DNA from 3 places in the Shewanella scandinavica genome. Region 2 is predicted to be linked to each of the others. Evidence: predicted binding sites of a transcription regulator. Region 2 holds the regulator's gene; each other region holds the start of a gene.

Region 1 (10,083 bases), on a different contig from region 2:
TACTTAGCAACCTGTGGAAATTTCGCATATTCATTGGATGCACCAACAATAACGGCAGGATTATCATCCGAATGATTTATTTGAATATTGATCACATCATTCAGCTCAGCCAAAGCATGCTCAGCGCTCGCTAAAGTATAAGCTGTCGTTCTATAACTTAGAGGGTCCTGCAGCGGACGTTCATCATTAAGCTGCCATAAATAGCTACCATCTAACTGTTTTAGAATGTCACTAGTAGTGGCTTTGATATAAGGGAAAGGACGAATATCATTGGTTTGTGGTAAAAATGGAGCAACATTACCGTTTAATCCTTCAAGGCTTAATCCAAACAATGTCGGGGATACGGATAATAGCTGTTTTGCCGCTTGCTGCCCTTGCATTGCATAAGCTACGGCAAAAGCGTTGTTAGACAGAATAGATAGCGCATCTTTACCCATAGGCACAAGTGGTGTAATTCCGGCATCCGCCATAGCATCCTTACTGCTAACACGTTGTCCCTTATAGAATACTTCCCACTCACCAACCATAGCCAACCCGACATGGGATGAGAGCAAAATATCCGCTTCACCTACAGTGCCATTTACAGGAATGACAGGCGTTAATCCCTTATTGAGATAAGCCTCATAAAGTTCAGCAACAAGAGGTTGAACCCCAGTTTGCCCTGCGAGCATAGTATTTAAGCGCACCGCTAAGGCTAATCGTGTTAAACGGATAGGTGCTGCATCACCGACTCCTGCACTATGGGCACGAAAGGTACTGTAGTTAAAGTTTCGAGATGCCTCTAGTACTGCATCACTCAGCTTGCCATTGGCATCAAATAACTTGTGGTCTTTGTTCAAACCAACGCCCACTGTTAGACCATAAACTGGCTTACCTAAACGAGCAGCTTCCATCAATAAGCCATTAGCCTTAACAAGTTGAGTTTTAGCTTGGGATGCTATTTTAACTTTAGCGCCATCGGCAATCGCCCATGCTTGTTCTTGCGTTAGATGTTTGCCATCAAGGACGACTTGCTCCATCGCTAAAGCACTCCCTGAGAGTAGGCTCAAAGTAAACGATGCCATCAAAACAGATTTATTCATCATCATTCTCCAATATATTGTTATTTATAATAAAATTTAATTATTCTTGCTTAAGCACTATCGCTTTTGCCGCTGCACAATTTCGGCCTGCGTTACGCCCTGTGACAACCCCCTCAGCAACAGCACAAGCACCTAAACGGCTAGCACCATGGATCCCACCCGTAGCTTCGCCTGCCGCATACAGCCCTGGAATGGCTTGGTTGGTGACTAAATGCAGTACTTCTGATCGGGTATTCACTTTAACGCCGCCCATGCAATAGTGAACTTTTGGCCACATACGGACGGCATACCAAGGTCCTTTATCTAGCACTATGGCCTCTTGCATTGGACGCGCGAACTCTTTGTCTGAGCCACTTTTTACCGCCTCATTCCAACGGGCGACTTGCGCCTTTAGTGCGTTCACTGGCATTCCATAGATAGTCGCAAGTTCCTCTAAGGTGTCTGCTTTACTAATCACCTTATATTTCAGTCCCCAATCTAAGGTTTGCGCCTTACTAGCCCCTTCTGCATTAGTGAAACCAATAGGATAAACAGGCTGACCATGTTCATCACGGCGAGTCATGATGGCGTCAGCTCTAGCTTTACGATCTGCAAGTTCATTGAAGAAACGTTCACCAGTGCGCACATCCACCACAATACCGTGGGGATAGGTCGCAATCGTGTTGAACTGGGATGCGGTACCAAAGCCCTTTTCATCGGGAGATGCCCATGGGCCGAGTTGAATTTGGTCTAAATGAATGGGGTTAGCGCCCAGGAGCATCATTTGCTTTAGCGCTTCTGAGGTTGCGCCTGCATGATTGGTTGAATCTAAGTCATTATTTAACTCAGGTAACTGCATCATGCGATATTCAATATCACGGCCAAAACCACCCGTTGCCATGACAACACCACAACGCGCGCCTATGCGACGTATTTTACCGGTTCGCTCATTAGGGAAATAAAAACCTTCACGAACTTCGACCCCAATCACACGACCATCGAGATCTTTCACAAAGCCTTCGAGCTTGGTCTGATTTCTCATCACCACGCCCTTATCTCTTGCAGCTTTAATCAATGGTCTGATAATACCCGCGCCAGAACTTTCAACCGTTTGCAAGACTCGCTGTACTGAGTGGCCACCAAAATGTTGAACGAAAGGTTTCCAATTAACCCCATAATCAATCAACCACTGACAGGATTCAGCCGTACCATTACAAACAAGTTTTAACATCTCAACATCGTTCATGCCCCGCCCTGCACTTAACATATCTGCAACCATGGCATCGACAGAGTCTTTGATTCCGGCCTGTTTTTGCAACTCAGACCCCGCCACAGCCATGGCACCGCCATTGATAGTTGAGTTACCACCAAAGACAGGCATCTTGTCCACCACCATAACGCTGACACCCGCCTCCCTCGCTTGCAGTGCCGCAGACATCCCAGCAAAGCCGCTGCCGACGACCAGCACATCTACAATCTCGTCGAATGCTTCAGGAACAGCATCGCAACTTGCTGTTGCAGGTAAGGCTATTGCAGCCCCAAAGCCCGCAGCCATCACAGCCCCACCTTTTAGCAACTGCCGACGGCCCGTATCAATATCTTGAGTTTTACTCATGCTTACTTCCTTCAATAATGGCTGGAACTTGTCAGCATGGAAGTGCATGCGCTGTGCCAAGCACCTAAAAAGAGGTAATTAAGTGGGGAACTTTGATTGGAGGCACGGAATCACGAAATATAAAGATCTACAATCACGATACTTAATGATTAACATGAAATATCAATGGAAAAACACTTTTATCACGAATCGACACTGAGATTATGCAGTAGCCTACAACTCGAAAAGTCCCTGCAAAGTTACTTCGAGTTTATTCGGGATGAACTGCCTATTGATGGGCTATTTATTAATATTTTTCGCAAACAATTTAATGACATACAATTTATTGCTCATGTCAATGCTAATCAATCATGTACCTTAGATAGGCAAATATCTATCCCTGAAGAACTGGCTAAGTGCTTAGATGATCCTCAACGCCCACGCGTGAGAATTGTTAATGATATTGAGCACGACCCAATCACAGCTTTAGTTGCGCCTAAGGTGATCAGTGGTATTCATTCGCTGATCATTTTGAGAATGTCTATCGAAAATACCCACCTTGGGATAGTCGGATTTTATGCCAAAACGACAGGCGTTTTTCGCCCTCGTCATGCTGATTTAATTGCTCCGCATATGCATGCATTAGCCTTAATCACTGCACTCAATTTACGCGGGCGTAACTTACTTAAAGAAAATGAAGCACTCTCAAAGCAGAATGTGAATCTTCGCAGAACACTGGATGTCCAAAATGGCGTAGTGGGAGCCAATTCAGGCTTGAAACACGTCATGCAGCAAGTGCAATCTATTGCCAAGATTAATACGACCGTCCTAATGCTGGGTGAAACGGGGTGTGGTAAAGAAGTGATAGCCAATGCTATTCACGAACTTTCTGAACGTTCGGACAAGCCCTTTATCAAGGTCAACTGCGGCGCCATTCCAGATACTTTGATTGACTCCGAACTCTTTGGTTATGAAAAAGGGGCATTCACTGGGGCTGAGTCCCGTAAAATTGGCTACTTCGAACAAGCCAATGGCGGCACTATCTTCCTCGATGAAATTGGTGAGCTACCATTATCCGCACAGGTGCGATTACTCCGTGTACTTCAAAATAGCTGTATCACCCGTGTGGGGGGACATGATGCTGTGCAGCTTGATATTCGTATAGTGGCTGCCACCCACAGAAATTTACAAGCTATGATACACAGAGAAGTGTTTCGGGAAGATCTTTGGTATCGCTTAGCTATTTTCCCTATTGAAATTCCGTCATTAAGGCAAAGACGTACAGATATTCCTTTACTAGTACAGCACTTTATTGAGCAACTAAGTGCAAAGTTTAACCTGCCTCAATTGCCAAGAGTTACACCGGAACAATTGAATATTCTGAATCAATACGCTTGGCCAGGAAATGTCCGAGAACTCATTAACGTGCTCGAACGGGCGATAATACAACAACCTTCAGGACCGTTAGATTTTGGCTTCCTTGCTCCACATCAGGGTGAGGAAATTACGACCCAAGCAAATCAAACCGTTATCATAGATCCAAACTATGCGAGCGATAAACTTGTGCCCCTTGATGTTATGACCAGAAAATATATTAGTCATGCACTGCGAATTACAGGTGGAAAACTCTATGGTCCAGGAGGTGCGGCTGAGTTATTGGACATCAATGCTAATACCCTGCGCAGCAAGATGAAGAAACTGGGTATTGTGTAATCTTTCATCGGCAACGATGACTCTATAACAAAAAGAAGACGTCGGTTAACGCGGTACACAAATAACAAAGGTCACATAAGTGACCTTTGAAAACTCAATGGCTAACAATAGAATCTAGAAGAAGTAACGAATACCCACTGCATAGTTGTTATCTTGCAGATCTTCATAGGCTTTATCATCCATGCTGCTGAAATCAATTTTTGCCTCGACATACATAATGGTATCGCGGCTATAACGATAGTGCAGACCTAACACAGCAAATTGGCGTGTCCATTTTCCTTGGATCGCTGTATCTTCATCAGTATCAAGATCTTGATATGTCAGTAATACACTCGGAACGAAACCATTATCATACTGGTAAGCAACAATAAACTCTGCTCCAGTTGAGTCATATAAATCTCCACCCACTAATTCGTTTTGCTCACTTTTATGGGCGTTAAAACCTACATATAAACCGTCTGCATCGCGACCAGGAGAATATTGATAGAAACTACCGTATTGTGCACCAATACCAATAATTTGGTTTGTGTTATCAACCTCTTTACCCGCAAGATTCCCAGTAAAATCGCCACGATTAAGTCCAGCTAATACTTTAAATTTATCAGTAAATTGATATGTCAAACTGGCACCATAACTAGGATCAAAACTCAATTCTGAACCATCACTCAACGAATGCCCTTGACTATCATACAAGGCAACATCGCTGTTTTGTTTTGAAGCATACTGCACTGCGACATGTAGATTACCGAAAGTATTACGATATTGCAGTGCCGCATCGGCACGTCCCGCCCCTGTTAAGCCACCGTCACCAAAGGTATAAGCACCCACAGACCATCCCGTAAATGCATTGAGCACATCTGTTGTGTAAGCCACATCATAATAAGCCCCCCACTGCTTCCCAAAAGTTATGGTCCCCCATTTCGCATGGGACATCCCAACATAACCCAGTCGATTGAAAAGAAAATCTGAATTTTTAGATGCCGATAACTGACCACCACCTTGGCCTTCTGTGTATATAAGACCGTCATCACTGGTCACCATGTTAATACCCCATTCGGTATGGGCAAAGGAGTTCCAGCCGTTTTTTTCATGGCGGTCAAAACGAAAACCAACACGAGAAAAATTATCGATCACGGAAGTTTCATGACCATCATTCAACGCAGCAAATCCTAACCAGCCTATCATATTAACGCTGTTCGTCTGGTCATTATACAGCTCAGCTGCCTGAGCAGCTCCCGTTAACAATAAGCTTGGGATCATCAAAGCAAGCAATGTCTTTTTCATTTCATCTACCTTTTAATTCAGCGAAATCACATATAATCACATGATTTATTTGATATATTATTTTCCCCAACTAATAGTAAGCAGGTTATATGCCACAGGCAGGGAAAGCTGAAAATCAAGGTGTTTTTTAGATACGGATCAGGCAATCTTGATATATCGTGATTGTCGGTTGTTAAATACCGTTAAATAAATTAAATGTCGTCATTACATCAACAGACAATAACGACATGTATGCTACAACTGTGTCATTACACTGCTGTTGTAGATTTGCGGCTATTAGAAGCTAAACGACTAGTTGATCGAGTTACCGAACTTTTAGAACTGGTATTTTTGGAACCATAGTTGTTGGAACCATCGTTTTTTGTTGTGCCGATGCCTTTCGCTGAACTTGATTTTTTAGAATACGACTTGCGATAACCAGATTTATTCCCAGCCGTTTTACGATAACCTTGGCCTTTTAAACCATTAAGCGCGGTGGGCAGTTGTGCTCCTGCGTTTTGAATAAGCGTGGATAAAGTACCGAGCAGCGGTTGCATAAAGGCTTGATAGGAGGTTTCTTTATGACAAATACCGTTCAAGCTAGCTTCCCAAAGGGCTGTCATGTCCGGCGTTGTTGCACTCGCGGGTAAGCTGTTAATTAATCCCTTACCCACATCCGTCGAAACGATAGATTTACCTAAGCGTTGTAAAAAACCGCGTTTAAACAGTAGTTCAATAATACCGGCACGGGTGGCTTCAGTTCCTAAGCCATCAGTTTCTTTGAGAATTTTACGGATCTCAGGGTCGGTTACGTAACGGCTAATCCCCGTCATAGCACCGAGTAAAGTGGCATCGGTAAAGGCCTTTGGCGGCTGAGTATTTTTCTCAAGTAACTCGCCTCGAGTACAATGCAAAGCCTGCCCTAGTTTCAAAGGCGGTAATTGGCCGATAAACTCGTCATTCTCCTCATCATCCTTACCCGCGCTTTCTTCCGTCGACTTGTTACCACTCGCCTTACTGCCATTTGGCTCTTGGCGGGCAAAGAGCTGCTTCCAGCCAAGAGATTTATCCTGACGCGCCTTGGTATTAAATAAGCCGCCCTCAATTGTCACTTGTACTGTGGTTTCACTGTAACAATAGGCCGGATAAAACTGGGCTAAGTATTGGCGGGCAACATGAAGATATAACTGCCTCTCACGCTGACTTAAGCTGGATAAGTTAGCCGTTTTCTCGGTAGGAACGATGGCGTGGTGGGCATCCACTTTTTTATCATCCCATGCCTTAGATTTAAGCCGTGGATCGGGGGCATCGGCGCCTTGCAGTAACTCAGCGGCACCGCTGCTAATCGCCTTAAGAACCGACGGCGCTAGGCTATGTTGCTCGACGGGCAAATAACGGCTGTCGGAACGGGGATAGGTAATGAGTTTATGGCGTTCATACAAACTCTGGCAGGTATCGAGCACATCCTTAGCACTCATTCCAAACCGTTTTGCCGCATCAATCTGCAACGCGGATAAGCTGTAGGGCAATGGCGGATTCTGTTTCTTGTCCTTAGCCACTAATTGAGTCACTAAGGCAGGTTTATCACTGATGCGACTCACCACATTTTGCGCTAATCCTCTGGCTAGTACTCGCCCTTCTTCGTCCATATAGGGCTGACAAGCTTCGCTGGGTTGCCACTTAGCGCTGAAGTTTTCCTGCTTTTCGGTCGCCAAATGCGCTAGCACTTCATAGAAAGGTTTAGATTGAAAATTAGCAATCTCTTCATCACGGCGCACCACTAGCCCGAGTAAAGGCGTTTGCACTCGCCCGACGGACAATACGCCTTGATAACCAACCTTTTTACCTTGGATAGTGTACGCGCGGGTCATATTCATGCCGTAGAGCCAATCGGCGCGGCTACGGGCTAAAGCCGATGTGGACAAAGGAATAAACTCGCGATTACTGCGCAGCTGCGTTAGCGCCCGTTTTACGGCTTGTGGGTTTAAGTCGCTGATCAGTAAACGCTGGGTTTGGTGTAGCTTATCACCCGTCACGCCAAGATAGGCAATCACTTCATCCACAAGCAACTGCCCTTCACGGTCGGGATCGCCCGCATTGACCAGCGTGTTGGCTTGTTTGACTAATCGTTTTAGCACTGTGAGTTGACTGCGGGTTGCGGCCTTAGGTTTTAGTTGCCACTTGTCTGGAACTATTGGCAAGTGCTCGAATTTCCACGACTTAAATTCGGGATTATAGGCATCGGGTTCTGCTTGTTCGAGCAAGTGACCTACGCACCAAGACACGCAATCGCCATTGGCGGCTTCGATAAATCCATCGCCTTTTTTATGGGGTTTAGGCAATACATCGGCAATGGCCCGCCCTAGGCTAGGTTTTTCAGCGATATAGAGGATCATACAAACACCAAGCACTGGATATAATTACAGTATAATTTAGCCCAAACGCCCGTTGAGTGCAAATTTCTGTGACAAACCGAGCTTAAATACCAAAGCTAAAGTGTAAATTCAATTGCGAATAGTTCTCAACAACAACTAGAATGCACTAAATTTTAGAGGAGTGGCTATGAGACAGTTTGCAATAAATGCGCGGCAGGCGATGACAATCAGTCCGGCATTGATACTAAGATTTAATCAGTTACTGCTATTTCATAGCCTGATGTTACTCGCGATAAGCATGCTCACCAGCACTTGGCTGGGACAAATGAAAATCATCAACATGCCTTTAGCATGGGGATTCATGTTAGTAATACCCATTGCGGTGAGTTTATCGCTACTGCTCAAACATCAAGTCACCCGCCATAGCTTAAGCAGCTTATTCGGGGTGTGGATGCTGCTGTGGATCTGGGGATAAACACGACAAAACCTATGGCGGAAAAGATCAGCAGCCTCGCTGCTCCAACAATGGATTGAGTACTCGGATGTCGAGAACAAACACTCATAGAAGTTCCCCCTCGCCCAATCGAGATACCTTTCCCAAGTAGCTGTTAACACTCCATAAAAAAGCCATAAAAAAAGCCAATGACATTATCACTGGCTTTTTATCCGCCTAACGTTTCACCTTATGGGTGACAGACGTTATGCAGCTCTAAGTTAGTACCGATATCTTTGTTACGATCCGCTTTAGCATCGTCATTACGCAGTTGCGTCAAGTGATCTAAATACGCTTGATCTACATCGTTAGTGATGTAATGACCATCGAAAACAGAGGTTTCGAAACGCTTAATCGCTGGATTTTCCATTCTTACCGCTTCGATTAAATCAGGTAAGTCTTGGAAAATAATGCCATCTGCACCAATTAACTTGGCGATTTCATCGGCATCACGGCCATGGGCGATCAACTCGTTTGACGTTGGCATGTCGATACCATATACGTTCGGGAAACGAATTTCCGGCGCGGCAGAGGCAAAATACACTTTCTTGGCACCCGCTTCACGGGCCATTTCGATGATTTGCTCAGACGTCGTACCGCGAACGATAGAGTCGTCCACCAGCAAGACATTTTTGCCTTTGAATTCAGTGTTAATCGCATTCAACTTGCGACGCACTGACTTCTTACGTTCCTGTTGACCCGGCATGATAAAAGTACGGCCAATATAACGGTTTTTCACAAAACCTTGGCGGTACGGTAAGTCCATGCAACGGGCAATTTCTAGCGCGATATCGCAAGAAGTTTCAGGAATAGGGATCACCACATCGATATCGTGATCGTACCATTCTTTCTTAATCTTCTCGCCAAGCTTAGCACCCATGTTTACGCGACTGGCATAAACAGACACTTTATCGATAGTCGAATCTGGACGGGCAAAATAAACGAATTCGAAGATACAAGGGGCATAGCTAGGTTCTGCTGCACATTGACGGGTATACAGCTGACCATCAATTGAAACGTAAATCGCTTCACCTGGCGCCACATCACGCATCACTTCAAAACCGACGGCATCGAGTGCCACGCTTTCAGAAGCGACCATATATTCAGTACCCGTTGGCGTTTCGTGCTTACCTAACACCAGAGGACGAATACCAAATGGGTCACGGAACGCGACTAGGCCTTGACCGATAATCATAGCCACAACCGCATAGGCACCACGAGCTTGCTGGTGTACGTTAGCGACCGCATCGAACACTTCTTCCGACGTCAGGGTCAAACTAGTGGTTTTTTGCAGTTCGTCGGCCAACAGGTTCAGCAACACTTCAGAATCCGAAGTGGTGTTCACATGGCGACGTTTTTTGATCAGCCCTTCGGCTAATTCGACTGTATTGGTTAAGTTGCCGTTGTGGGCTAAAGAGATCCCAAATGGCGAGTTAACATAGAAAGGCTGCGCTTCAGATGCGCTTGAACTGCCCGCAGTTGGATAACGCACATGCCCAATACCTGCATTACCTTGTAGGCGTTGCATGTGTTTGACTTCAAAAACGTCTTTGACCAGACCATTGGCTTTACGCAGTCTGAAAG
Region 2 (10,083 bases):
CTGTATGCTCCGCGGTGACACTCGCCACTATCGTTTGTTTCACTGACGGACGTAATAAGCTATTGGCTTGATCTCGTATGCGATTGATATTGGACTTATCTTGGTTATCCGCTAGATATCCCAATTCTTTGAGCTTAACGCTCAAGGTGCCGTAAAGTTTCTTATCGTAGAACTCAGGCGCGGTAATGCCATGCAAAGCGCCTAAACGCTGGGCGAGTAGATGACTCTCAGACTCAAGTTCTGAGCGCTCCATCTTAGGTCTGTTTGCTAACAGATTGAAAATAATGGCATAGCGTTGCAGAGTTTCGCTCACTGAACTGGCTAACAATAATAGTTGGCTAGTGTGTTCAGGCACGACAGTTAAGGTATCAGTTTCGACTACTAACCCTTGTTCAATGAAGAAATCCAGCACTTGATTGACATAGGCAGGTACATCCTTAATGCCCATGAAGAGTTCGGCTTTCAGCAGTGGATAAAAATCGGCAACGATTGACACCACTTGCTGACGCGGGATCTGCTCATTATGCGTTAAACAACTCGCAATTAATGACGGTACAATAAATAAGTGGATGATATTGTTACGATAGTAAGTCATGGACACAGCCTGACTCGCCTCGATAGACACGATTTCACCTAAAGGATCGGCACAAACAACAAACTTATTCAGCTCTAAACCTTGCTGCACTAAATGCTTACCATCACCTTCGGCAACCGAAGTATAAGTAGTGTAAGGCACTTTTTTGAGTAGGGTCAGATACAGATCAAGCTGACGTTCCAGCAGACTGCGCTCTAAGGCATTTTGATCTGTCGCCAGCAACACTAAGCTCGTCAAGGTCACTGAACTCGCTGCCGCCGCATCGTTGATATTTGTCATCACTCGATTCGCTAGCACGTTTACCGCTGGCGTTAACCAACTCGGTTTTTGCTCAGGATCATCGGCTACCTCATTACGCCAGTTTGGCGCACGCTCATTTAAGAAGTTTTGCAGGGTAATGGGCTCGCCAAAGTTCACATAACCTTGGCCGAAATTACCCAGTTTGCGGATCGCGCCAAACACTTGCCACACAGATTCTTTTTTCTTTTTCTTACCGCTTAATTCTTTATGGTAAGTCGCTACCTCCATCACATGGTCGTAGCCTAAATATACAGGCACTAGCGTGACTGGACGCTCGATACCGCGCAGCACGCTGTTCATCGTCATAGCGATCATGCCAGTTTTGGGCGCCAATAGACGCCCCGTACGTGAGCGGCCGCCTTCGGAGAAATATTCCACCGAATAACCTTTAGCAAACAGTTGATCTAAATACTCACGGAATACTGCGGTATACAGCTTGTTGCCATTAAAACTACGGCGGATAAAGAAGGCACCACCGCGACGGAACATAGGTCCAGCGGGCCAGAAGTTGAGGTTAATACCTGCGGCAATGTGCGGCGGAACCATACCTTGATAGTACAAAATATACGATAACAGCAGGTAATCCATGTGGCTGCGATGGCAAGGCACATAAACAATCTCGTGGCCATCGTGGTGCAGCTGGCGAACTTGCTCGGCGCCTTTAATGTTGATCCCGCTGTAAAGCTTGTTCCACAGCCAAGTTAAGAAACGCTCGGCAATACGCACTAAACTATCTGAGTAATCGGCAGCGATTTCATCGAGATACTCAATGGCTGTCTCGCGCGCTTGGGTCTCTGAAATCTTCTTACTGACTGCTTCTTCTTGAATCGCTTTACGCAACGATTCAGATTTGAGCAACGAATGAAACAGTGCTTGGCGATTTGGCAGCACAGGCCCTGTCATCACCTTGCGTTGACGGCGGAAATGCACCCGCGCGACCCGCGCTAATTTATGGGCAATCCCCATGTCAGTGCCGTGTTCGTCGGCCATGTATCGCAGGGATACAGCATTTGAAAACTGTACGAAGTTATGTCGACCTAAGAATAGAATCATCAAGCATTTGCGCAGCCAAGTCGGGTTTTCCCGCTCAAACACAGCCGCCTTCATAGTGTCGTCTTCTTTCCCTGGCGTGCGGCCCCAATATAGGCTTACGGGCACCAGTTGAATGTCTAATTCAGGGCGTTCCTTATGCACGGCCAATAAACGCATAAAGCATTCGAGGAAAGGCTCGTTACCCGCACGCTCACCAAACAGCGGCTTACGCCCTTGAAGGCAGACAACCCGAGGCGCAATTACACCATTTGCCACTAAAGGCTCATAGGGGCTCGGCAGTCCTAACTTAGCCGTAATTTCGCTCAGGGCAGCGATGTCACTCAGCGATTCCGTTTTCATCACATAAGCAAGGGGTCTGGAGGCATCCAGATTCAGATCGGCAAAGGGATCCTGAGGCACAACAATAGTGTGCACTAAGTGTTTTTGGATCCAGCGTAATGATTTCAACCAAAGAGAGTCGTGTTTAGGCATTATTCTTATGCAATTAAGTACGTTTACTAGCCCGGTAGAATACCAGACTATGGGTAATATTCGCTAATTCTCTCCAACATAGCTAAAAAGTGGTTAATACTTGCGCTGCAAATAATACTGTATATACTAACAGTAACTGTATAGAAAAACAGGAAACACCATGAGACCTTTGACGCCACGCCAAGCTGAAATTTTAGAGCTAATTAAACGAAATATTGCCGATACTGGCATGCCACCCACACGGGCAGAAATCGCGACCCGTTTAGGTTTTAAGAGCGCCAATGCGGCTGAAGAGCATCTTAAAGCGTTGGCGAAAAAGGGCTGCATTGAGATCATGCCAGGCACATCTCGGGGCATTCGTCTGACTGCGGAAGTCGAAGAAGTAACTGAAACAGGTTTACCGCTTATCGGTCAAGTAGCCGCTGGCGAACCTATTCTCGCCCAAGAACATGTTGAACAGTACTACCAAGTCGACCCAAGCATGTTCCATCCCGCCGCCGATTTTTTACTGCGGGTTAAAGGCGACAGCATGAAGAATATCGGCATTCTCGAAGGAGATTTGCTGGCAGTTCATAAAGTACAACAAGCCAGAAATGGTCAAGTGGTTGTCGCTAGAGTCGACGACGATGTCACTGTTAAACGTTTCGAAAAAAAAGGTAATGTGGTCTATCTACACGCCGAAAATGAAGACTATTCCCCGATTAAAGTGGATTTAGGCTATCAAAGTTTAACAATTGAAGGACTCGCCGTCGGTGTGATCCGTAATGGAGATTGGCTATGAACAAACTACTTGGCAATGCACCCCGCCACCCTGGCTTGTGGCTCGATGAAGTACGTGATGCCGACTATGACTGGCACCATGCACCTATCGCCTGCATGCCAACTAAGACTCAAGGTCGCCAAGAATTAATCCATCTGAGCGCGCAACTCGCCCAGTTAAGCCAACAGGGCCGTTGGTTAGTGCTCATCAACCCACCGAGTATTGGCTACAAACAAATGCTCGCCAACGCTGGCGTGCGTATGGATAGAGTCTTGCTGGTGCACGCGAAAGATGAAGTCGAAACCCTGTGGGCGATGGAAAAAGCCTTAACAAGTGGTACGTCCAGTGCAGTTATTACTTGGACCAAATCACTGGATGCACGCGATAATCGTCGCCTGCAAATCGTGGCTAAAAGTGCCCGCGCCATGGGCATAGTGCTTGAATACGTAAACAGTCACTTACATGGCGACGTACGCATTGAGCAAGGCAATCTCTTCGGCCAACAATCTTTTTTTAGCGCTGTACATTAAATATTCATTTATTTTTTTACCTTGAAAGCCGCCTCGCCTATGAATGTGAGGCTTTTTTTTGGCAATTTTTCAGACAATTAGATAAATAAGTGATCTTGATCAATATTTAAACAGCAAGTATGGTTGATTTAGTCGGCGATGATATATCGCCGCCCGTGGCAAATAAATCGAGCCGTAATCGAGTTCAAAATGCCACTAAAAATAGAGAACAGATTTATTTCAGTCGTATGTGCCAGCGTGGCTAATACCAGCAGTAACAATACTTAATTAAAAGTAACAGCCGCCAACGCACGTTGAAGTCAAAAACGCTTTTTTGGGAACTGAAGAGTTTGCATAGAGTTGAGACTTACTGTGTTGCTCTTCTTTGTAGTTGCTATTCGCAATTGGCAGAGGAGAAGTCTTGTGAAGCAATTGTTGTATTGTTTACTCGTGGTGTTATTCGCACCACCGTTGGCCGCCGCGGACATGCGGTTCAACATGACCCCTGGCGTAACCGAGATCAGTGGCAAGGTTTATCACTTGCACATGACCATCTTGTATATCTGCTGCGCCATTGGCCTTGTGGTCTTTGGCGTGATGATTTACGCCATGATCAACCACAGAAAATCCAAAGGCGCTGTCGCGTCCCACTTTCACGAAAGCACTAAAGTTGAAATCGCTTGGACGATTCTGCCATTTATCATTTTGATCTTAATGGCGATACCAGCGACAAAAACCTTAATTGCGATGGAAGATCCCAGCGACGCCGATCTGACCGTTAAAGTCACGGGTTCCCAATGGAAATGGCATTACAGCTATTTCGATCAAGACATTGATTTTTACAGCATACTCGCAACCCCTAGAGCACAAATCGACGGTACCGAAACCAAGGGTGAACACTACCTATTGGAGGTCGATAAGCCGCTCGTTCTGCCGATAAATCGCAAAATCCGCTTTTTGATGACCTCTGAAGATGTCATCCATTCATGGTGGGTACCTGCTTTTGCCGTGAAGAAAGATGCCAACCCAGGATTTATCAATGAGGCTTGGACTCGCATCGACAAACCCGGTATTTACCGTGGTCAATGCGCCGAACTTTGCGGTAAAGACCATGGTTTTATGCCGATCGTAGTGCAAGCCTTACCCGAAGCCGAGTTTGAAGCTTGGGTGACGGAGCAGAAACAAGCCGCAGGCGCGGCGGCAGAAGCCGCTCAAGCCGCTTTATCACAGACCCTTAGCAAAGAGGATCTGATGACCCAAGGTGAGCAAGTTTACCTCGGGCACTGCGCAGCCTGCCACCAGCCCAATGGCGAGGGGTTACAAGGCGTATTCCCACACCTCAAAGGCAGTCCGATAGCAACGGGACCACTCAGCGGCCACCTTGAAATTGTGCTCAACGGTAAAACAGGTACGGCTATGCAAGCCTTTAGTAAGCAATTGACTGCACAAGAAATTGCCGCTGTGATTACCTATGAGCGTAATGCTTGGGGCAACAATACTGGCGATGCTGTGCAGGCTAAAGATGTCAATGAGCACATGAACGGCAGTGCAGGCACACAAGCACCTGCTACCGCACCAGCCAATACGACCCCAACTCCCGCACCTACAACTGAGCCCGCAGCAGTTGTCGACTCCGCAACCATAGTCGATCCGGCGAGTCTCCCCACTCTCACCCATGAGGCACTGATGGCCGAAGGTGAAACTGTCTACACCACCACTTGTGCGGCCTGCCATCAGTTAACGGGAGCTGGCATACCACCTGCCTTCCCCGCCCTCGCTGGCAGTGCTATCGCCACTGGGCCCGTCGCCAATCATCTCGATATTGTGATGCACGGCAAAACAGGCACGGCTATGCAAGCATTTGGCAAACAACTCAGCCCACAGCAACTCGCAGCAGTCATTACCTATGAGCGCAATGCTTGGGGCAACAATACCGGCGATACAGTGCAACCTGCTGATATCGCAAGCCATGGACAGTAGGGGATTATGATGAGCACAACGACTCAAGATCAAACCGCAGCCCATGATGACCATCATCATGGTGCGCCAAAGGGCATCATGCGCTGGGTGCTAACCACCAACCATAAAGACATTGGTACTTTGTATTTATGGTTCAGCTTCATTATGTTTTTAACCGGTGGCGCTATGGCCATGGTGATCCGCGCTGAACTCTTTCAGCCCGGATTACAATTGGTCGAGCCCAACTTCTTTAACCAAATGACCACAGTCCATGGGCTGATCATGGTATTCGGCGCGGTAATGCCCGCCTTTACTGGGCTAGCAAACTGGCTGATCCCTATGATGATTGGTGCGCCCGATATGGCGCTGCCACGGATGAATAATTGGAGTTTTTGGATCTTACCCTTCGCCTTTACCATCCTACTCAGCTCGCTGTTTATGGAAGGCGGCGGACCTAACTTTGGTTGGACCTTCTACGCGCCACTGTCTACCACTTATAGTCCTGACAGCACGGCACTCTTCGTGTTCTCTATTCATATCATGGGGATAAGTTCGATCATGGGCGCAATCAACGTGATTGTAACCATAGTGAATCTACGTGCGCCCGGCATGACATGGATGAAGTTGCCGCTGTTTGTGTGGACTTGGCTTATCACAGCATTCCTGCTGATCGCTGTGATGCCCGTGCTTGCGGGCGCTGTGACTATGGTACTGACCGATAAGTTTTTCGGCACTAGCTTCTTCGAAGCGGCAGGCGGCGGCGATCCTGTGATGTTCCAGCATATTTTCTGGTTCTTCGGCCACCCTGAAGTCTACATCATGATTTTGCCGTCCTTTGGCATCATCTCCGCCATAGTACCCGCTTTCAGCCGTAAACCATTATTCGGCTATGCATCAATGGTTTATGCCACTGCCAGTATTGCAATTCTGTCGTTCCTCGTATGGGCGCACCATATGTTCACTACAGGCATGCCAGTGTTTGCCGAGCTGTTCTTCATGTATTGCACTATGTTGATTGCGGTGCCAACGGGGGTGAAAGTGTTTAACTGGGTCGCGACTATGTGGCGCGGTTCACTCAGCTTCGAAACCCCTATGTTGTTCGCCGTGGCCTTTATCATACTCTTCACCATTGGCGGGTTTTCGGGGTTAATGCTTGCCATTACGCCAGCCGACTTCCAATACCACGACACCTATTTTGTGGTGGCGCATTTCCATTATGTGCTCGTGACTGGGGCGATTTTCTCCATCATGGCGGCGGCCTATTACTGGCTACCTAAGTGGACGGGGCACATGTACAACGAGCGACTGGGACAATGGCATTTCTGGTGTTCGGTGATTTCGGTCAACGTACTGTTTTTCCCGATGCATTTCCTTGGGCTCGCAGGTATGCCAAGGCGTATCCCCGATTACTCGATTCAATTTGCCGATGTTAATCAAATCGTTTCGATTGGTGGCTTCGCCTTCGGCTTATCGCAATTGATTTTCTTAGTGTTAGTGATCAAGTGCATCCGTGGCGGCGAAAAAGCCCCCGCTAAACCTTGGGAAGGTTCCGAGGGTTTAGAGTGGACATTGCCAAGCCCAGCGCCTTATCACTCCTTCACGACACCACCTGAGGTGAAATGAAATGACGAACCATCACCAGCCAGAAAAACCTAAGTCAAATCGAAAGCTTATCAGCATGCTCGTCATGGGCTGTATTGGTATGTTTGGTTTTGGGTTCGCGCTGGTGCCGCTATACGATGTGCTGTGTGAGAAGCTGGGGATTAACGGTAAAACCTCCAATACTGCCAGTAGTTATCAAGCGATAACCATAGATACTAGTCGTGTTGTCACAGTGGAATTTATCTCCCAAGTGCAAACGGGTATGCCGTGGAAATTTGAGCCGCAAACCAAGCGGCTCGAAGTTCACCCCGGCGAACTGACACACACAGCATTTTTAGCACGCAATGTGTCAGACAGAGCCACAGTTGGTCAGGCGATACCTTCAATATCACCCGGCCAAGGTGCGGCATATTTTAATAAAACAGAATGTTTTTGCTTTAATCAACAGCACTTAGCGGCTTCGACCAGCGCTGAGTTGCCGCTCATTTTCTTTGTGGATCCTCAGTTACCTGAATCCATCCACACTCTGACCCTCTCTTACACCCTCTACGACATTACCGACAAGCAGTTAGCGTCTGCCATAGAGCAAGGAGCTGCAAAATGACCACAAAACATGAAAATTACTATGTTCCCGCCCAAAGTGCTTGGCCCATCATTGGCGCTATAGGATTGTTTCTAATCGCCTTGGGTGCAGGGCACTTTGTCCATCAACTAAAATCTGGCGCATCGGGTGGCGGTTATATCCTGCTAGCGGGTATCGCCGTGATCCTCTTTATGCTGGTTGGCTGGTTTAGAACCGTGATCAACGAATCTATGACTGGGCTTTATTCGCACCAAATGGATAGATCCTTTCGCCAAGGCATGAGCTGGTTTATTTTTTCGGAAGTGATGTTCTTCGGCGCATTTTTTGGTGCGTTATTTTATGCCCGTATGGTCGCAGTGCCTTGGCTCGGTGGCGCCTCCAATAATGCCATGACCCACGAAGTACTCTGGCCACAATTCGAAGCCGTTTGGCCGTTGCTCACTACGCCAGATGGCACCAAAACCGAAGCGATGCCGTGGAATGGCCTGCCGTTAATCAACACTATCGTGCTGCTGACCTCCTCAGTCACCTTACATTTTGCCCATGTCAGCCTAGAGAAAGGCAAGCGCTCGGCCATCACACTGTGGCTCGGGATCACCATACTTTTAGGTATGGGTTTCCTTGCCTTGCAGGCCGAAGAATATATGCATGCCTACCATGAAATGGGGCTCACCCTGACCTCAGGGGTTTATGGCAACACCTTCTTCCTCCTAACTGGCTTTCACGGCATGCATGTCTCGCTCGGCACTCTGTTTTTATTAGTGTTGTTTTTCAGAGTGTTGAAGGGTCACTTTAGCGCAGATAAGCATTTTGCTTTCCAAGCGGGGAGTTGGTATTGGCACTTTGTCGATGTGGTCTGGCTGTGTTTGTTTATTTTCGTCTACGTACTTTAAGGCTTTAGTAAGGCGTGGGATTGGGGCTGATTAACCCAGTCCCTAAGGCCACCAGCAGCAACAGAATAACGAGTACCGAGAAAATCACGCGGCGACCAAGATAACGGCTCATAGGCACTTTTTCGTCACCTTTAACCATAATAAACAAGGCCCTACCTAGATTAAAAATGATGAACAGCAACAGCAGAACTAAGACCAATTTAAAAATGAATAGGGTATTCATGCAATATCCTTATGTTCTGCTGAATAAATTAACGGTTTTTTTACTGATCTTGACTGTGGCTGTATTCGTGATGTTGGTCAAGTTGGGTCTATGGCAATTAGCCCGCGGCGAAGAAAAAACCATGCTGTTAGCCCAAATGGAGGCAAGACAATCCTTGCTGCCATTAAGTTTTGAGCAGCTCCAACTCAAAATCGATAAGGAAGGCGTGACAGGTTATCGACTGCAAGTGCACGCCATACCCGCGAGCTCGCAAATATGGCTGCTGGATAATCAAATCTATCAGGGCCAAGTGGGCTATTTAGCCTTTCAGCCCCTGCAAGTGACTGCGGGTCAACCTTGGTTACTGGTCGAATTAGGTTTTGTCGCGGCCAGTTCCCACCGTGATGAGTTGCCCCACATCAGCCCACTTAGCGGTGAATTGAATATCGAAGGTCGGCTTTACCAAAAGCAAATCAATCCTTTGAGCCAGGCTTTAATGGCAGAAACGGGGACAAGTGTTCGCTTTCAGAATTTGAATATACCGGAAATGGCGCAGCTGTTAGGCCACCCTTTACTAGATGCAGTGCTGCAACCGGATGAGCTACCCGCCCTCGCCTTGCCGCATCCTTGGCAACCCTTCCCACTGTCGGCGCAAAAACATTGGGGTTATGCGCTGCAGTGGTTTTCGATGGCAGCCGTGTTTGCTGGGCTCATGCTGTGGCAAGGGATTAAGTATGTAAAACGCCATAGTGCCGAAACAATCGCACACTCAAGGAGCGAATAGGGAAATTCGTACCATACTTAGCAAGACACAAATAAAAACTAAATAAATATAAAACAATAAATTAGGGATAATTTGAATGAGAGGAGCAAGCATGAACTCCCAGAATAAATCGAAACACAAAGCATTGGGCTTGTTGTTGCTGGCGTTTATCGCGCCCGTGGTGATAGCCAAGCTAGTGCTGAGCCTGAATTTATACCACGGCGGCGCCACTAATCATGGCGAGCTGATCAATCCTGAGACCAGTTATGCCAGCCTTGGGGTTGAAAATCCCAATCCTAAAGAATGGCAACTGCTATATTTACTGCCCGCCCAATGCGACGATGCTTGCCGCGAACGCCTGTATATTTTACGCCAAAGCCACACTGCTTTAGG
Region 3 (10,083 bases), on a different contig from region 2:
GCCGTGCAGGGTAAAGACCCTATGGTTGAAGAGATGAACGACAAACCAACGGTTATCGCCCTGCGTGAAATCGAACTAGGTTTAGTTAACGCTCACACCTTAGATGCCGATGAGCGTCAAACGGTACGTGAACGTGAAGCAGCTGAAATTGCAGCAGTTTCAGCCATTGCTGAAGGCCGTTCATTATAAGAGTTGTTGAGTAAACACCTGTTTAGGTAAAAGGAGAGCTGCCACTTGTATCTGTTTGAAGGTCTAAAGGAGTCTGCTTCCGGTTACTTAGAACCCGAACAGGTAGAATTGCTCAAGCAGGCGTACCAGATTGCGCGCGATGCCCACGAAGGGCAAATGCGCACGAGTGGCGAACCTTATATTACTCATCCGGTTGCGGTTGCCCGCATCCTTGCTGACATGCGTCTTGATCATGAGACGCTGATGGCAGCACTGCTCCATGACACTATCGAAGATACTCATGTCACCAAAGACGATTTAGCCGAACTATTCGGTGTCGCGGTGGCCGAGCTCGTCGAAGGCGTGTCAAAACTCGATAAGCTAAAATTTCGCGACAAGAAAGAAGCTCAGGCTGAAAACTTCCGTAAAATGATGATGGCGATGACGCAGGATATCCGCGTTATCCTCATCAAGCTTGCCGATAGAACCCACAATATGCGTACCTTAGGTGCCCTGCGTCCCGACAAACGTCGCCGTATCGCCCGTGAAACCTTAGAAATCTACGCGCCCATCGCTAACCGTCTCGGTATCCATAACATCAAGACAGAGTTAGAAGACTTAGGTTTCCAAGCATATTACCCCATGCGATATCGGGTGCTTAAAGAAGTCGTTAAAGCCGCCCGGGGCAATCGCAAAGAATTGATCCAAGGCATTGAAGCCGCTGTTTATACGCGCTTAAACGATGCGGGTATTCCAGGAAAAGTTAAAGGCCGCGAGAAAAATCTCTACTCCATCTATAACAAGATGCAGAGTAAAGAGCTGCAATTCCAAGAAGTGATGGATATCTACGCCTTTAGGGTGATAGTCGATTCCATCGACACTTGTTATCGCGTACTCGGCGCCATGCACGGACTGTATAAACCTCGCCCCGGTCGTTTCAAAGATTATATCGCTATCCCTAAAGCCAACGGCTATCAGTCACTTCATACCTCTTTATTTGGTCCACACGGCGTGCCCGTTGAGATCCAAATTCGTACCGAAGATATGGACCAGATGGCCGACAAAGGGGTTGCTGCACACTGGGCCTACAAAGGCGGTGCGCAAACAGGCCAAGGCACGACGACTCAAGTGCGTGCCCGTAAGTGGATGCAAAGCTTGTTGGAATTACAACAAAGCGCCAGCACCTCATTCGAATTCGTTGAAAACGTGAAGACGGAACTCTTCCCAGAAGAGATTTATGTGTTCACCCCTGAAGGTCGCATTCTGGAATTACCCGTGAATGCCACCGCGGTAGACTTTGCCTACGAAGTGCATACAGATGTGGGTAATACCTGCGTCGGTGCCCGCGTTAACCGCCAAGCGTATCCGCTCAGCCAGCCGTTAATTTCAGGCCAAACTGTTGAAATCATTACCGCCAAAGGCGCCCGTCCGAATGCCGCTTGGCTGAACTTTGTGGTAACAGGTAAGGCCCGCGCCAAAATCCGCCAAGTGCTGAAAAGCCTTAAGGGTGATGACGCGATTGCGCTCGGTCGCCGCTTGCTCAACCATGCGCTCGGCAAGACTAAGCTCGACAGCATTCCGCCTGAGCAAATTGAAAAAGTCATTCGCGATACTAAACATACCACGCTCGATTCACTGCTCGCCGACATCGGCCTTGGCAATGCCATGAGCATAGTTATCGCCCAGCGTTTGATTGGCGATAATCTTGAGAATCAAGAAAGCCGCGACGGCCACATGATGCCAATTCGTGGCGCTGAAGGCATGCTCGTTACCTTCGCGAACTGTTGCCGCCCAATCCCTGGCGATGCTGTAATTGCCCACGTGAGCCAAGGTAAGGGCTTAGTGGTGCACATGGAAAACTGCGCTAACATTCGTGGTTATCAAGGCGAGCCTGACAAGTATATTCCTGTGCAATGGGATAATGTCGAAGGCGTTGATTACCAAGCCAACCTGCGGGTCGAAATCGTTAACCACCAAGGCGCACTGGCGAAGATCACTTCGATCATTGCCGCCGAAGGTTCGAACATTCACAACCTCAGCACTGAAGAACGTGATGGCCGCGTGTATTTGATTAATCTGCGGATTTCGGTGAAAGACAGGATCCATTTAGCCAACGTGATGCGCCGAATTAGGGTACTGCCCGAAGTGCTGCGTACGTCCCGTAATCGTTAATTAACTCAACATTAGAGAGAGCGTCATGGCAGAAAAAATCATTATAGCGACCGAAAACGCCCCTGCGGCCATCGGCACTTATTCACAGGCCGTCAAAGTCGGCAGCACAGTGTATTTATCCGGCCAAATTCCGCTTGTGCCAAGCACAATGCAAATTGTCAGCGATGATTTTGAAGCGCAAGTGGTGCAAGTATTTGAAAACCTAACGGCAGTTTGTACTGCTGCGGGTGGTTCAATCAACGATATCGTTAAGCTCAACATCTTCCTGGTTGATTTAAGCCACTTTGCAAAAGTGAATGAAATCATGAGCCGCTACTTCAGCCAGCCATACCCTGCCCGTGCAGCTATCGGCGTGAAGCAATTGCCGAAGGATTCTCAAGTTGAAATGGATGGCGTGATGGAGCTGTAAGCTCAAGCATTCCCCTTCAACCAACGAAAAGGCGCTGCGGCGCCTTTTTTGTTGCCGCCACCCTCCTCTTTCCCGCTTGCCATTCTCTTCATCTTATTTTCATACTCAGCTTGTAGGCTTTGGGCTCCATTCTCATATTTTACAATCCTGTAAACTATTTGCGCGGGCTCACAAAACTCGCCATACTGGGTGCAGCCAAAATAACAATAAAGAACAGGGAATTGCCAATGGATACAGCGATTAAGACGCCAATTGAAATGCTGGCGCACTGGGCTAAGACTCAGGGGGATCAAGTCTATTTACGCCAACCTATCAAGGGTCAATTCCTTGATTTTACTTGGGCCGAAGTTCAAGAAAAAGTACAACAACTGGCCGGTGCCTTACAGCATCTAGGCCTAGAGCGCGGTGATAAAATTGCCGTGCTCTCTAAAAACTGCGCCGAATGGTTTATCACCGACCTCGCGTTAATGCACGGCGGCTATGTCAGCGTGCCGATTTACCCAACGGCCAACACAGATACTATTCGCTATGTGCTGCAACACAGCGGTGCAAAAGCCATTTTCCTCGGCAAGCTCGACCATTGGGCCGACCAAGAAGCCGGTGTCGGCGGCGAGCTGCTACGCCTTGCTATGCCCTACGATACAATGCCAGCCCAATATCAATGGGAACAATTACTTAAACTAGGTTATCCCCTAGTTGATGCGCCGCTGCCGCTGCCAGATCAAGTGATGACACTTATCTATACCTCTGGCTCGACGGGCCAACCTAAGGGCGCGATTCAAACCTTCGCCAGCTATGGCTGGACCTGCCAAGCGGTAGTGCGTGATTTACGCACCGACGGCAATGACAGATTGTTATCCTATTTGCCTTTAGCGCACATCACAGAGCGCGTCGCGATTGAAGGTTCATCCTTCTATTCCGGCAGCGTGGTCGCCTTCGTCGAGAGTCTCGACTCCTTCGTCGCCGACGTGCAAAGGGCAAAACCGACGGTATTCTTCTCAGTGCCGCGTTTGTGGAGCCTGTTCCAGAAAAACATCATAGACAAAATTGGTGTTAGTAAACTGAATCTATTGCTGAAGATCCCGTTAATCAGCAGCTTAGTGAAGCACAAAATCCATAAAGGCCTAGGTTTAAACCATTGTCGTTTACTCGGCTCTGGCTCTGCGCCCATTCCGCCGTCGCTGATCCACTGGTATCACAGCATTGGTCTGAACATTTGTGAAGCTTGGGGTATGACAGAAAACTGCGCCTACTCGATTATCAACTACCCCTTCGATGCCCGTAAAATTGGCACAGTAGGTCGCCCGGTTGAGGATTGTCAGATCCGCCAAGGGGAAGATGGTGAGCTACTGCTTAAGAGTCCAGGGTTGATGACGGCTTATTATCTGCAGCCCGAAGCCACTGCTGCGGCCTTCGACGCCGATGGTTTCTTCCACACTGGCGATTTGTGCTCCATCGATGCCGATGGTTGCGTGACGATTACCGGCCGAGTGAAGGACAACTTCAAAACCGCCAAAGGTAAATATGTCGCGCCCGTGCCGATTGAACGTAAATTGGCGCAGGACCCGCATGTTGAACTGATCTGCGTGATTGGCTCTGGCCTGCCGCATCCGATCGCATTAGTGCAATTATCCGAAGGCGCTAGTTTGCAGGCCCGTGAAGAAGTCCGCGCTTCACTCAAGGCGACACTCGATAGCGTGAATCCGCACTTAGAGTCACACGAACATGTGGATGCGATTGTCGTGGTTAGCGATCCTTGGACGATTGAAAACGATGTACTAACGCCGACGCTGAAGATCAAACGCCATGTGCTTGAAAAAGCGTTTAGCGAACGCGTTGATGGTATTCGTGGCGCTCAAGTTCGCTGGGAAGATGAGTTAACACAGAAATAACTCAGCAAAACATAGAGATAGCCAATGTAGTTATCGGCTCAAATCTAGCACGCCTCGGCGTGCTTTTTTATGACATATTCTGTCAAATTTCGATAAAACCACGTATCATGTGCGTCTGTCGGCTAAGGGATGATTCCCTTGTACTTTCCCATTCAATATAGGTTTAACAAAGTCCCGTGATGCTAATTACACTCTCGATTATTGGCGGTTTTATTATTTTAACCTTAGGCGCCGAAGCCCTAGTCCGTGGCGCGAGTTCTATCGCCCTACGCTTAGGTATTACGCCACTTATCATAGGCTTAACTATTGTTGCCTTTGGTACTAGCGCACCAGAACTGGCTGTGAGTGTCAAATCTGCCCTCGCCGGAAACAGTGGTATCGCCTTAGGTAACGTTATCGGCTCTAACATTGCCAACATAGGTTTAATCCTAGCGATCACGGCACTAATCCGCCCTATCCAAGTGCAATCCCAAGTGGTGAAGCGCGATATCCCTTTGATGATATTGGCTTCTATGCTGTTCTGGGGGCTCTTATTAGACGGTGAACTCAGCCTAATTGACGGTGTAATACTGCTTTCACTGCTGTTTGGTTATTTAACCTTTAGCTACATCAGCTCGAAAAACAGCAATGATGAGGAAGAAATTGAAGCGGGGCCGAATAACCCACTACTTTCTGGCTTGTTCATCCTAGTCGGCATCAGCATGCTAGTTGGCGGCGGTATTCTGTTTGTAAACGGCGCAGTAGATTTAGCAAAAACCTTCGGCGTGAGCGAAGTCATTATCGGCTTAACGATCGTGGCGATTGGTACCAGTATGCCAGAGTTAGTGACCTCAGTGATTGCGGCATTAAAAGGCCAAAGCGATATCGCTATCGGCAACGTTGTTGGTTCTAACCTGTTCAATATTTTGGGCATTTTAGGCGTTACTGCCATAGTGCATCCAGTGTCATCACTCGGCTTCCAACCCTTCGACTTTATGGTGATGCTAGCCTTAGCCGTTGTGATTCTGCCTTTTGCATGGACGGGATTGCGCATCGGCCGCCGCGAAGGCTCTGTACTACTACTGAGCTATTTAGGCTATATGGGTTACCTGATCAACCAAGCGAGCGCTCAAGCTTTGGTATAACACTCAGCGGTAATCCCCACTTAAAACACCGGAGCCTCTCCGGTGTTTTGCTATCTGAGTTTCGCACTTTTTAAAAAAGACAAGTTTAACACCCTTCAACTAATGACATTTGTCATGCGAAAGCCATGACCTTTGTGTCTGCATTTCTCCTAACGAATTTCTGATAATGAGTCCGTACCCAAGCACTGGGAAACTCACTCAATAAGGAAATACCATGAAAACATTTCTACTCGTCTCAAGCTTAGCGCTTATCAGCAGCCACGCGTTTGCAGCGTCGCCCTCTAACGCTAACATCACTAACATAGATGCAGCCTCAAACTCGATGAACCTAGCGCAGCTGCAACAACTGAGTGCCAGCACCCAAGATTACGACAAAGCCTATGCGAACTATCGCTTAGCCATCAGCGCCAATGTCATGGGGCAAAAAGCCCTCGCCAGTAGTGCTCTGACCAATGCGCAAACGGCTCTGGAAGCCTTAGAAACCAGCCAAGCTGACGCCGAATCCCTAGCGCTGTTATCGTCGGTTTATGGCATGCAAATCGCTTTAGACAATAGCAAAGGCGCAACGCTCGGGATGAAATCAGCCAATGCCATTGCCAACGCCGAACAATTAGCACCTCACAATCCGCGGGTCGCATTGGTGAAAGCCATCGCCGCCTATAACACCCCAGCTATGTTTGGCGGCAGCATGCAAAATGCTAAGACGCTCGCCACTACCGCCATAGAAAGATTCGCCCAACCTTGCGACGACATTTGTTGGGGCGAAGCCGAAGCTTATACCTGGCGCGGACTCGCTAAACAGGAATTAGGCGATACCCAAGGCGCGATTGAAGATTGGCAACAGGCGATCAAAGTGCAAGCAGATTACGGTTGGGCAAAATTTTTGCTTCAACAAAATCAGCAATTAAGTGCAAACTAGATCCCATTGTTAACAGGGACTGATGGCGCTGACCCCAGCGCCAACCCCTAAACAGAATAAATCAAGGCAGATGCCTCCTTTAGCATTCAAGGGGCAACTATGAACAATCAACACAGTTTCACAGAGGCATCATGATGAGCACTCCCCTTCAGCTCGAACGAAAACTTGCTTGGGTGTATTTGATAAACTTAGTGTTTTATCTTATCCCTCTAGCCATAAATCCCTATCCAAGCTGGAAAATCGCCCTCAGTTTTGCTGTGTTAATCCCTTTTATTGCCAGCTATTTTTGGACCTATAAGTGCAATAACCGTAGCGCCTATCGGCCCATTCTGATTATGGTGGCGATAGCAATAGCGATCACCCCAATCAACCCAGGATCTATCTCACTATTCACCTTTGCGGCTTTTTTCATTGGCTTTTTTTACCCTCTAAGGACCTGTCTATTGGCGCTTGCTGCCATCATCGGACTACTGTTTGCCCTCAATGAGATTTACCACTTTAACAGTTACTACTTTCCGCTTTACGGCTCGGGGTTAGTGCTCGGCGTGGGTATGTTTGGTGTCGCCGAACGCAGACGTTATCGGCATAAATTAAAAGAACAGCAAAGTGCCCAAGAAATTACCACCTTGGCCACTATGCTTGAGCGTGAGCGTATCGCGCGCGATCTACACGACATTATGGGCCACAGCTTATCTTCGATTGCGCTTAAGGCGGAACTGGCCGAAAAACTGCTGGAAAAACAAGAATACCAACTAGCCACTATCCAGCTTAATGAACTCGGTCAAATCGCCCGCGAGAGCCTCAGCCAAATTCGCCATACTGTATCGGATTACAAACATAAAGGACTCGCGGATAGCGTGACACAACTGTGTAAACTATTGAGGGAAAAAGGAGTCAGTGTCGAGCTGACAGGCAATATCCCTAAACTGCCCGCCAGAATGGAGAGCCAGCTGGGATTAATTGTCACTGAACTGGTGAATAATATTTTACGCCATAGCGGCGCAAGCCAATGTATTATCGACTTTATTCAGCAACCAGATAAGCTAGTCGTTGAGGTCAAAGATAACGGTCCAAGTAAACCTATCGCCGAAGGCAATGGCCTCACGGGGATACGCGAACGTCTCGACAGCTTAGGTGGCAGCTTGAGCTATAATCTCGAACAGGGATATGCATTTACCGTCAGTTTACCTTTGCAGGGAGCAACAGATTAATGAAGATTTTATTGGCGGAAGACCAAGCCATGGTGCGAGGCGCGCTCGCCGCACTCCTCACGCTTGCGGGAGGCTTTAATATCACCCAAGCGAGTGACGGCGACGAGGCCCTAGGCCTACTCAAACAGCAAAATTTTGATCTCTTGCTAACAGATATCGAAATGCCCGGGCGCACAGGCCTTGAGCTGGCAACTTGGGTAAAGGAGCAACATAGCCAAACTAAAGTTGTGGTCATTACTACCTTCGGCCGCGCGGGCTATATCAAACGCGCCATCGAAGCCGGTGTCGGCGGGTTTCTGCTTAAAGATGCCCCCTCGGAAACCTTAGTCAACGCGATTCAACAAGTGATGGCGGGTAAACGGATAATTGATCCTGAACTGGCCATGATGGCAATTGGTGACGTCGACCCACTCAACGATAAAGAACGCCGAGCCCTTCGCCTCGCCAGTGAAGGCAAATCCACCGCCGACATCGCCGAAACCCTCTTTATCGCCGAAGGCACAGTGCGCAACTACCTCTCCGAAGCCATAGCCAAACTCAATGCTAGCAACCGAATCGATGCAGCACGCATCGCCAAACAAAAGGGCTGGTTGTAATCAGATTAACGGTTAACCGCTCTTTCGTTCATATCGACAATTTTTGCGCCCCTTAGCTAAAACCTAAGGGCCGCAAACTGACGTTAGTTAGGCTAGCAAATAAGTCCCTCATTCTGCTTGAGATTGCCTTACGCTTATTCTCTGTTAATATATGTATAAATTCACAGTGATTGAGTGCTAACGACTTGCAGCAATTGGATCTTGTTCCGATCACCGACCTCAAAGGCGTCGCCAAAAAGGTCGCGGAGAAACTCGCAAAGCTCGGCATCACAACAGTACAAGATCTGCTGTTTCACTTACCCCTGCGCTACGAAGACAGAACCCAAATCTATCCGATTGCCGCCCTTATGCCCGGCAGTTACGGCACCATAGAAGCTGAAATCCAATCGACGCAAATCATCCAAGGCCGCAAGCGTATGCTGGTCTGCAATGTGCGGGACGATACGGGTAGCTTGAGCCTGCGCTTCTTTAACTTTTCCGTCGCCCAGCGTAATGCCATGCAAAATGGTTTAATGATCCGAGCCTACGGTGAAGTGCGCCGTGGTGGTCACCAAGCCGAGATAGTGCATCCAGAATACAAAGTCGTCTATCCCGGTGAAGATGTTCACCTGAGCGATACCCTAACGCCGATTTATCCCACAACTGAGGGCTTAAAACAGGCGAGTTGGCTAAAGCTGACCGAGCAAGCTTTGGCATTACTGGAAAATGGCGGTTTAACTGAGCTGCTACCACCGCAGTTGCAACCGAATAACATCAGCCTTAAACAAGCGCTGCAGACGCTACATCGACCTCCTGCGGGGATCTCTCAGTTCGATTTAGAGTTAGGCCAACACCCAGCCCAGCAGCGACTGGTGCAGGAAGAGTTGCTCGCCCATAATCTCAGCATGCTACGCCTAAGGCAGCGCAGTAATTTAGATGCAGCAGTGACCATGCAGGCCACGGGGCAGTTGCTCAATCCCTTCCTTGCCGCTTTGCCCTTTAAGCCCACAGGCGCCCAGCAAAGAGTGGTGGCCGATATAGGCAAAGATTTAGAAAAGCCGCACCCTATGATGCGCTTAGTGCAAGGGGATGTGGGCTCGGGTAAAACCTTAGTCGCGGCGATGGCTGCGCTGCAAGCGATTGAAAACGGTTATCAAGTTGCCATGATGGCGCCAACAGAGCTATTGGCCGAACAGCATGCAACTAACTTTGCCGCTTGGTTTGAACCACTCGGGCTTAAAGTCGGTTGGCTAGCGGGTAAACTTAAAGGCAAGGCAAGAGCGCAATCCCTTGCGGATATTGAATCCGGCGCAGCCCAAATGGTGATTGGCACCCATGCCATCTTTCAGCAGCATGTGGTCTTTAATAAACTCGCGTTAATTATCATAGATGAGCAGCACAGATTCGGCGTACACCAACGCTTAGGTCTGCGGGAAAAGGGCGTGAGCCAAGGTTTCCATCCGCATCAATTGATCATGACGGCAACGCCGATCCCGCGCACGCTAGCGATGACAGCCTATGCGGATCTCGACACTTCTATTATCGATGAATTGCCGCCGGGACGAACTCCAGTAACCACAGTGGCGATTGCCGATTCACGCCGCAACGAAGTG

Evidence for each region. Region 2 encodes LexA, which represses DNA repair genes until DNA is damaged. Its sites were predicted from a motif close to TACTGTATNNNNATACAGTA; they were not measured.
Region 1: Q4Q50_RS02335 (DNA topoisomerase III) is a predicted target of LexA. The motif match lies at 8,040-8,059, and genes of this name have one in related genera.
Region 3: recG (ATP-dependent DNA helicase RecG) is a predicted target of LexA. The motif match lies at 8,641-8,660, and genes of this name have one in related genera.

The regions. Positions count from the first base shown of each region.
Region 1 covers NZ_JAUOES010000002.1:189,517-199,599, reverse strand. Annotated here, with positions in the region: gene Q4Q50_RS02355 (HAL/PAL/TAL family ammonia-lyase) at 1-1,082, opposite strand, end outside; gene Q4Q50_RS02350 (flavocytochrome c) at 1,123-2,676, opposite strand; gene Q4Q50_RS02345 (sigma-54 interaction domain-containing protein) at 2,842-4,368, shown strand; gene Q4Q50_RS02340 (porin) at 4,483-5,652, opposite strand; gene Q4Q50_RS02335 (DNA topoisomerase III) at 5,901-8,027, opposite strand; gene Q4Q50_RS02330 (hypothetical protein) at 8,194-8,481, shown strand; gene purF (amidophosphoribosyltransferase) at 8,690-10,083, opposite strand, start outside.
Region 2 covers NZ_JAUOES010000003.1:162,467-172,549, reverse strand. Annotated here, with positions in the region: gene plsB (glycerol-3-phosphate 1-O-acyltransferase PlsB) at 1-2,419, opposite strand, end outside; gene lexA (transcriptional repressor LexA) at 2,580-3,200, shown strand; gene Q4Q50_RS03480 (cell division inhibitor SulA) at 3,197-3,709, shown strand; gene coxB (cytochrome c oxidase subunit II) at 4,112-5,668, shown strand; gene ctaD (cytochrome c oxidase subunit I) at 5,678-7,270, shown strand; gene Q4Q50_RS03465 (cytochrome c oxidase assembly protein) at 7,272-7,853, shown strand; gene Q4Q50_RS03460 (cytochrome c oxidase subunit 3) at 7,850-8,725, shown strand; gene Q4Q50_RS03455 (DUF2909 family protein) at 8,730-8,948, opposite strand; gene Q4Q50_RS03450 (SURF1 family protein) at 8,947-9,711, shown strand; gene Q4Q50_RS03445 (redox-active disulfide-containing membrane protein) at 9,803-10,083, shown strand, end outside.
Region 3 covers NZ_JAUOES010000032.1:22,513-32,595, forward strand. Annotated here, with positions in the region: gene rpoZ (DNA-directed RNA polymerase subunit omega) at 1-189, shown strand, start outside; gene spoT (bifunctional GTP diphosphokinase/guanosine-3',5'-bis pyrophosphate 3'-pyrophosphohydrolase) at 235-2,340, shown strand; gene ridA (deaminase RidA) at 2,366-2,749, shown strand; gene Q4Q50_RS19920 (AMP-binding protein) at 2,977-4,641, shown strand; gene Q4Q50_RS19925 (calcium/sodium antiporter) at 4,821-5,765, shown strand; gene Q4Q50_RS19930 (tetratricopeptide repeat protein) at 5,980-6,684, shown strand; gene Q4Q50_RS19935 (sensor histidine kinase) at 6,816-7,895, shown strand; gene Q4Q50_RS19940 (response regulator transcription factor) at 7,895-8,491, shown strand; gene recG (ATP-dependent DNA helicase RecG) at 8,677-10,083, shown strand, end outside.